Regions from separate parts of the Paenibacillus konkukensis genome, predicted to be linked through region 1. Evidence: a T-box and tRNA genes for the amino acid it is inferred to sense, from the RefSeq annotation. Region 1 holds a T-box; the other holds one or more tRNA genes.
What was found. A T-box is a leader RNA that pairs with one kind of tRNA and senses whether it is charged. The one in region 1 lies ahead of ileS (isoleucine--tRNA ligase), so its partner is inferred to be a tRNA-Ile.
Positions count from the first base shown of each region.

Region 2: it has a tRNA-Ile gene. The T-box ahead of ileS (isoleucine--tRNA ligase) is inferred to sense a tRNA for this amino acid. The anticodon was not compared.

Region 1 is NZ_CP027059.1:7,321,396-7,325,584, forward strand. It holds gene SK3146_RS31825 (cell division protein SepF) at 1-118, shown strand, start outside; gene SK3146_RS31830 (YggT family protein) at 193-408, shown strand; gene SK3146_RS31835 (YlmH family RNA-binding protein) at 418-1,200, shown strand; gene SK3146_RS31840 (DivIVA domain-containing protein) at 1,318-1,797, shown strand; T-box leader at 1,877-2,136, shown strand; gene ileS (isoleucine--tRNA ligase) at 2,238-4,189, shown strand, end outside.
Region 2 is NZ_CP027059.1:2,858,639-2,862,827, forward strand. It holds gene SK3146_RS12075 (glycoside hydrolase family 28 protein) at 1-2, opposite strand, end outside; tRNA gene SK3146_RS12080 (tRNA-Gly) at 341-411, opposite strand; tRNA gene SK3146_RS12085 (tRNA-Pro) at 416-492, opposite strand; tRNA gene SK3146_RS12090 (tRNA-Leu) at 500-582, opposite strand; tRNA gene SK3146_RS12095 (tRNA-Arg) at 589-662, opposite strand; tRNA gene SK3146_RS12100 (tRNA-Cys) at 716-789, opposite strand; tRNA gene SK3146_RS12105 (tRNA-Gly) at 801-872, opposite strand; tRNA gene SK3146_RS12110 (tRNA-Leu) at 881-965, opposite strand; tRNA gene SK3146_RS12115 (tRNA-Lys) at 977-1,049, opposite strand; tRNA gene SK3146_RS12120 (tRNA-Gln) at 1,063-1,134, opposite strand; tRNA gene SK3146_RS12125 (tRNA-His) at 1,145-1,220, opposite strand; tRNA gene SK3146_RS12130 (tRNA-Tyr) at 1,239-1,321, opposite strand; tRNA gene SK3146_RS12135 (tRNA-Thr) at 1,341-1,416, opposite strand; tRNA gene SK3146_RS12140 (tRNA-Phe) at 1,437-1,512, opposite strand; tRNA gene SK3146_RS12145 (tRNA-Asp) at 1,538-1,614, opposite strand; tRNA gene SK3146_RS12150 (tRNA-Met) at 1,633-1,709, opposite strand; tRNA gene SK3146_RS12155 (tRNA-Val) at 1,726-1,801, opposite strand; tRNA gene SK3146_RS12160 (tRNA-Glu) at 1,832-1,906, opposite strand; tRNA gene SK3146_RS12165 (tRNA-Ser) at 1,920-2,011, opposite strand; tRNA gene SK3146_RS12170 (tRNA-Asn) at 2,022-2,097, opposite strand; tRNA gene SK3146_RS12175 (tRNA-Ile) at 2,102-2,178, opposite strand; rRNA gene rrf (5S ribosomal RNA) at 2,221-2,337, opposite strand; rRNA gene SK3146_RS12185 (23S ribosomal RNA) at 2,491-4,189, opposite strand, start outside.

The DNA of each region.
Region 1 (4,189 bases):
TGCGCTGAACGGGTCCATCTCCAAAATCGGGCCGAACATTTTTTTATGCACCCCGGATACCGTTGAAATTCACGGCTCGATCTCGGAAATAATAAATCATGACGGGTACTCACATTAATTGAAATCGAGGTGAACAGCTTGTACAACTCTATTGACGGTTACATCTACACACTCATTGAAATCTATACATATATGCTGATCGCCTACGTGCTGCTGTCGTGGCTGCCAAGCGCGCGGGACAGCTTTGTCGGCGAAATACTCGGCAAGCTGTGCGAGCCGTATTTGTCGATCTTCCGCCGCTTCATTCCGCCTATCGGAGGAATGATCGACATCTCCCCGATCGTCGCCTTGATCGCACTGCGTTTTGTCGGCGAAGGCATCCGGGCCGTCGTCAATTTTTTTATCTAGGTGATGCAGGTGAGCACAGACCAACTTTATTCGCATTTTCATCCGGATGAACACCGTTTCGTCGATAAAGCGGCCGAATGGGTCGAGCGGGCCGGCCAGCATCAGGTGAAGCTGACGGATTTTCTGGACCCTCGGCAGGCGTTTATTTTAACCACTCTGGTCAATCGAAGCCAGGACGTCCAGGTACGTTTCGACGGAGGCCACGAGCAGTCCGAGCGCAGAAGAGCCTTGATCGCTCCGGATTACCGGGCGCTGGAGGAAGAGGATATGGGAATCGTTCTGATCTCGGTTACTTCCTTGGATGACAAGCTGAAGGATTTGGACCACAGCGATTATATGGGTTCTATTCTGGCGCTGGGTATGAAGAGAGACAAGATCGGAGACATTCACGTATCGGATCACGGCTGTCATTTCCTTGTCGCCGCCGAGGTCGCCGATTATATGCGGTTGAATCTGCAGCAGGTGCACCGGGTCCACGTGCAAACCGAGGTTCTGCCTCTGGAGAAGCTGAACGCGACGGGCACGAAGCTGGAGGAAATCGGCTTATCGGTAGCCTCCATGCGTTTGGACGGGATCGTAAGCGATGTGTACCATTTGAGCCGGGCCAAAATTTTGACGCCGATCAAAGCGGGCCGCTGCAAAGTCAATTGGAAGCAGGAAGAAGACCCCAGCAAACCGCTCAAAACGGGTGATGTCGTATCCTTGCAAGGGTTCGGACGGTTTAAGGTGCTGGAGGTTGAAGGCGTGACCAAGAAGGGCAGGTTTCGAGTGAAAATCGGCAAATATGTTTAGTTTGCCGATTTTTTTGTGCAGGAATGCAGGAAAATGCGGCCTACTGTCGAATATAGCAGTACGCGTCTGACAGGAATTCATTTTACGGATGTTGCAAAATATTCAGGAGGTGCAGCAATGGCTTTAACACCGTTGGATATACATAATAAAGAATTTGGCCGTTCGTTCCGCGGTTACGATGAAGATGAAGTCAATGAATTTCTGGATTTGGTGATTAAAGATTACGAAGCGCTTATTCGGGAAAATAAAGATTTGCAAAATCAGCTGGCAGGGATTCAGGAGCGGCTCGATCATTTCTCCAATATTGAAGAAACGCTCAGCAAGACGATCATTATCGCTCAGGAGGCGGCTGATGAAGTCAAGTCCAATTCCAAGAAGGAAGCGCAGCTGATCATAAAGGAAGCGGAAAAAAACGCCGATCGCATCATCAACGAATCGCTTGCAAAATCCAGAAAAATTGCCGTGGAAATCGAAGAGTTGAAAAAGCAGGCTTCCATATACCGTACCCGGTTCCGCACGTTGCTTGAAGCTCAGCTGGAACTGCTCGGCAAAGAAGATTGGAGCTCCCTGGAGCGCATGGAGATCGAGCATTCTTAGGACTTCCGCGTTCTGCGGAGCCTTATGTTGACTCTGTCTTGTATTTTCGTTATACTCCGTAATAGTAAAAGTAAATGACGATAAAGCGTAGACTGGGACAAGTACTTCATGTTGCGCAAGGGTCAGCGAGCCGGGATGTTGGTGGGAGCCCGGTCCCGGGCGGTGAAGGAATATCACCCACGAGCGTCTCTTGAAAAGAAGAGTAAAGAGAATCGGCTGATCCCGTTACAGATCATGGAGTGAAGGCTGACCGGCTGGCGGCGTACGCATAATCGATGCGGACGTCCTGCGGGAGAATGCCTTAATCAGGGTGGTACCGCGAGACTTCTCGTCCCTATTGGGATGAGGAGTCTTTTTTGCTGCTTGGGAAAACTGCTTTCGATAATAATCGGGGGATTTGTTGCTTATTTTATCGGCCACAGAAAGGATGAATTGTAAAAATGGATTATGGAAAAACATTGAATTTATTGCAGACGGAATTTCCGATGCGCGGCAATTTGCCGCAAGCGGAGCCGAAAATGCAGCAGCATTGGAACGAATTGGACATTTACCGGATGGTGCAGGAGAGCCGCAAAGGCAAGCCGAAATTTATTTTGCACGACGGGCCTCCGTACGCCAACGGAGACATTCATATCGGACACGCGATGAATAAAATTTTGAAGGACATCATCGTCCGCTTCAAAACGATGCAGGGCTTCGACGCCCCTTATGTGCCCGGCTGGGATACTCACGGTCTGCCGATCGAGCAGGCAATCGCCAACGGCGGCAAGGTGGACCGCAAAAAAATGAGCGTGCACGAATTCCGCGAATATTGCAAAGAATATGCGCTGCAATGGGTGGAGAAGCAGAAGGCGCAATTCAAACGCCTTGCGATCCGCGGCGATTGGGATAATCCGTACATTACGCTGCAGCCGAAATATGAAGCCCAACAAATCCGCGTATTCGGCGAAATGGTGAACAAGGGATACATTTATAAAGGCTTGAAGCCGGTTTACTGGTCTCCATCCTCGGAGAGCGCGCTGGCGGAAGCCGAAATCGAATATAAAGACAAACAATCCACATCGGTATATGTGGCTTTCCAGGTTAAGGACGGCAAGGGCAAGCTGCCGGAAGACGCGTCGATCGTCATTTGGACGACGACGCCTTGGACGCTGCCTGCGAACCTCGGGATCAGCCTGCATCCCGACTTTGATTATTCGCTCGTTCAGGTGAACGGCAAAAAATACGTTGTAGCCGCAGGGCTGCTGGACGCCGTATCCAAAGAAATCGGCTGGACGGATGTGCAGGTGCTGTCGCAAATCAAGGGCAGCGAGCTGGAGCATGTGCTGTGCCAGCATCCGTTCTACGATCGCACTTCGCTCGTCATGGTCGGAGAGCACGTGACGCTGGACGCCGGTACGGGAGCCGTACATACCGCTCCGGGACACGGCGAGGACGACTTTGCCATCGGGCAGCGCTATAATCTGGGCGTATTGTGTCCGGTGGACGATCAAGGGCATTTTACGGCGGAAGCGCCGGGCTTTGAAGGGATGTTTTATGAAAAGGGCGGCAAGCTGGTAACGGAAAAATTGACCGAGTCCGGCCATCTGCTTCATATGAGCACGATTCAGCATCAATATCCGCATGACTGGCGCACGAAGAAACCGGTCATTTTCCGCGCAACGGAGCAATGGTTCGCTTCCGTGGACAAATTCCGCCAGGAGATGCTGGAGGAAATTAAACGCATTAACTGGACGCCGAACTGGGGCGAGGTTCGCCTGCATAATATGATTGCCGACCGCGGAGACTGGTGCATTTCCCGTCAGCGGGTATGGGGCGTGCCGATCCCGATTTTCTACTGCCGCAGCTGCAGCGAGCCGCTCGTCAACCAAGACACGATTGAGCATGTTGCGCAAGTTTTCGAACGGGAAGGTTCCAATGCCTGGTTCCAGAAAGACGAGAAGGAGCTGCTTCCGCAAGGGGCCGTTTGTCCGAAATGCGGTCACGATCATTTCCGCAAAGAAACGGATATTATGGATGTATGGTTTGATTCCGGTTCCAGCCACGTCGGCGTGCTGGAGTCCCGCGAAGAGCTGCAGTGGCCTGCCGATCTGTATTTGGAAGGCTCCGACCAGTACCGCGGCTGGTATAACTCTTCTCTGATCACCGGGGTAGCCGTTAAAGGCCAGGCTCCGTACAAAGGAATTTTGAGCCACGGCTTTACGCTGGACGGGGAAGGACGCAAAATGTCCAAATCGCTCGGCAACACGGTCGATCCGAATCAAGTATGCGAGAAGCTCGGCGCCGACATTTTGCGCTTGTGGGTATCCTCGGTCGATTATCAATCCGACGTTCGGATTTCCGACAATATTTTGACTCAAATTACGGAAGTATACCGGAAAATCCGCAATAC
Region 2 (4,189 bases), 3.5 Mb from region 1:
ATGGTGTCTCTATCCTCCTAAATTTCACCAAGTGAGCGGAGGACTATAAGCTCCGCTCACGCGCTGTATCTCTATCAATCCTGTTTATTATCTCATATGTTGGTATACCAGACTATCCGTTGTATTTAACCATTACTCAAATTAGCGAGGATTTATTCAGACCGAAACCTTCATCGTCTTTATTTAACCGGCCGATACTCCGTATTTAACCTCGTTTTCCTCCCCGCTCATGCAGGTTTACATCGTCTGCATTCCCGATTTCCTTCCATGTATCATTTTTCCCGTAATAGAAAAAGAGCCTCAGGATCTGATCCTAAGACTCTTTCGCTATGTTTCAGAAAGCGGGTGATGGGAATCGAACCCACGCTACCAGCTTGGAAGGCTGGAGTTCTACCATTGAACTACACCCGCGAGATGGTCGGGACGACACGATTCGAACATGCGACCCCCTGGTCCCAAACCAGGTGCTCTACCAAGCTGAGCTACGTCCCGAAGATTATGGTGCCGGTAGAGGGACTTGAACCCCCACGGTTTCCCTCACGATTTTGAGTCGCGCGCGTCTGCCAATTCCGCCATACCGGCTTACTACGTGCCCTGAGAGATTCGAACTCCCGACCTTTTGATTCGTAGTCAAACGCTCTATCCAGCTGAGCTAAGGGCACATAAAAGTTATTGATTCCTTGATCCTAAAGCATCTGCGGCTCCAATAAAACAATGGAGGCGCCACCCAGACTCGAACTGGGGGTAAAGCTTTTGCAGAGCTCTGCCTTACCACTTGGCTATGGCGCCGGATAAAGGAAAGCGGAAGACGGGAATCGAACCCGCGACCCTCGCCTTGGCAAGGCGATGCTCTACCGCTGAGCCACTTCCGCAAAACCAATGCGCTCGAGAGGACTCGAACCTCCACGGGGGGTTAGCCCACACGGACCTGAACCGTGCGCGTCTGCCAATTCCGCCACGAACGCATAATGAAATCTGAGCCATGTAGGACTCGAACCTACGACACCCTGATTAAAAGTCAGGTGCTCTACCAACTGAGCTAATGGCTCGCAATTAGAAATACTGGGGATCTAGGATTCGAACCTAGGCATGACGGAGTCAAAGTCCGTTGCCTTACCGCTTGGCTAATCCCCATCAAAGATCATGGGGCGATCGATGGGACTTGAACCCACGAATGCCGGAGCCACAATCCGGTGCGTTAACCCCTTCGCCACGACCGCCGCAGCTCGAAACCGGTATGGAGGCTGATGGATTCGAACCACCGAACTCGTCAGAGAACAGATTTACAGTCTGCTGCGTTTGGCCACTTCGCTAAGCCTCCATATTTGTTGCGAAAGCAATGGTGCCGTCGAGAGGACTTGAACCCCCAACCTACTGATTACAAGTCAGTTGCTCTACCAATTGAGCTACAACGGCAAATTATTATTAAGATTACATGGTGGCTCGGGACGGAATCGAACCGCCGACACGAGGATTTTCAGTCCTCTGCTCTACCGACTGAGCTACCGAGCCTAATGTATTCGGTGAAAAATGATAATGGCGGAGCCGACGGGATTCGAACCCGCGGTCTCCTGCGTGACAGGCAGGCATGTTAGGCCTCTACACCACGGCTCCACACTGTAAAAAGTAAATTGGTTGCGGGGGCAGGATTTGAACCTGCGGCCTTCGGGTTATGAGCCCGACGAGCTACCGGGCTGCTCCACCCCGCGTCGTTAAAAGTATATATGGTGGAGGCTGAGGGGATCGAACCCCCGACCCTCTGCTTGTAAGGCAGATGCTCTCCCAGCTGAGCTAAGCCTCCATATATGTCTTATACCTTTATTGGAATTTATGGTGACCCGTAGGGGATTCGAACCCCTGTTACCTCCGTGAAAGGGAGGTGTCTTAACCCCTTGACCAACGGGCCATGCTGTATATTATGGCGGAGAGAGAGGGATTCGAACCCTCGAGACGCTTGTGACGCCTACACGATTTCCAATCGTGCTCCTTCGGCCAACTCGGACACCTCTCCAGAGGAGAAATGGCTCCCCGAACAGGACTCGAACCTGTGACAACTCGATTAACAGTCGAGTGCTCTACCAACTGAGCTATCAGGGAACAATGGTGGGCCTTAGTGGACTCGAACCACCGACCTCACCCTTATCAGGGGTGCGCTCTAACCAGCTGAGCTAAAGGCCCTTATGTCTTGAATGCTGTGATAAAACACAAGATTAAAGCTTTGCTTGGCGACGTTCTACTCTCCCAGAACCCTTCGGTTCAAGTACCATCGACGCTGGAGGGCTTAACGGTCGTGTTCGAGATGGGAACGCGTGGTTCCCCTCCGCCATCATCACCAAACGGTGTAGCTTGTTCAAGGCTTGCGCCTTGAAAACTAGATACGAAACTTGTGCGCGTAGCGAGCAATGGTTATTTGTTCTTCCCGGTTTGTTTCCGGGCCCCGAGAAAGTATTTGGAATCAGCTTCGAAGCTTCTCTTCACTTTCTTGGGAACTAGGTTAAGCCCTCGACCGATTAGTATTCGTCAGCTCCACACGTTGCCGTGCTTCCACCCCGAACCTATCTACCTCGTCGTCTTCAAGGGGTCTTACTTACTGGGAAATCTCATCTTGAGGGGGGCTTCACGCTTAGATGCTTTCAGCGCTTATCCCGTCCGTACGTAGCTATCCAGCCATGCTCCTGGCGGAACAACTGGTACACCAGCGGTACGTCCATCCCGGTCCTCTCGTACTAAGGACAGCTCCTCTCAAATTTCCTACGCCCACGACAGATAGGGACCGAACTGTCTCACGACGTTCTGAACCCAGCTCGCGTACCGCTTTAATGGGCGAACAGCCCAACCCTTGGGACCTACTTCAGCCCCAGGATGCGATGAGCCGACATCGAGGTGCCAAACCTCCCCGTCGATGTGGACTCTTGGGGAGATAAGCCTGTTATCCCCAGGGTAGCTTTTATCCGTTGAGCGATGGCCCTTCCATTCGGTACCACCGGATCACTAAGCCCGACTTTCGTCCCTGCTCGACCTGTTTGTCTCGCAGTCAAGCTCCCTTCTGCCTTTGCACTCTTCGAATGATTTCCAACCATTCTGAGGGAACCTTGGGGCGCCTCCGTTACGCTTTAGGAGGCGACCGCCCCAGTCAAACTGCCCACCTGACACTGTCCCCATACCGGATCTACGGTACCAGGTTAGAACTCCGATACGATCAGGGTGGTATCCCAACGTCGCCTCCACACAAGCTGGCGCTCATGCTTCTCAGGCTCCCACCTATCCTGTACAGATCGTACCAAAGTCCAATATCAAGCTGCAGTAAAGCTCCATGGGGTCTTTCCGTCTTGTCGCGGGTAACCTGCATCTTCACAGGTATTAAAATTTCACCGGATCTCTCGTTGAGACAGCGCCCAAGTCGTTACGCCATTCGTGCGGGTCAGAATTTACCTGACAAGGAATTTCGCTACCTTAGGACCGTTATAGTTACGGCCGCCGTTTACTGGGGCTTCGGTTCATAGCTTCGGGTTCCCCCTAACCACTCCCCTTAACCTTCCAGCACCGGGCAGGCGTCAGCCCGTATACTTCGCCTTGCGGCTTCGCACAGACCTGTGTTTTTGCTAAACAGTCGCTTGGGCCTTTTCACTGCGGCCCCCTCGGGCTATTCACCCTACCGAGGCACCCCTTCTCCCGAAGTTACGGGGTCATTTTGCCGAGTTCCTTAACGAGAGTTCTTCCGCGCGCCTTAGCATGCTCTGCTCGCCTACCTGTGTCGGTTTGCGGTACGGGCACCTTCTCCCTGGCTAGAGGCTTTTCTTGGCAGCCTGAACTCATGACCTTCGCTACTGTTATTTTCACTCCCCATCACAGACCAGCCTTACGATCAACGGATTTGCCTATTGACCAGCCTCTCTGCTTGGACGGGCATCCATCAGCCCGCGTCACTATCCTTCTGCGTCACCCCATCGCTCATAACGGTTCACGGTGGTACAGGAATTTCAACCTGTTGTCCTTCGACTACGCCTTTCGGCCTCGCCTTAGGTCCCGACTTACCCTGAGCGGACGAGCCTTCCTCAGGAACCCTTAGGCTTTCGGCGGATCAGATTCTCACTGATCTTTTCGTTACTCATACCGGCATTCTCACTTGTGTACTGTCCAGCGCTCCTTACGGTACACCTTCAACCTATACACAACGCTCCCCTACCCC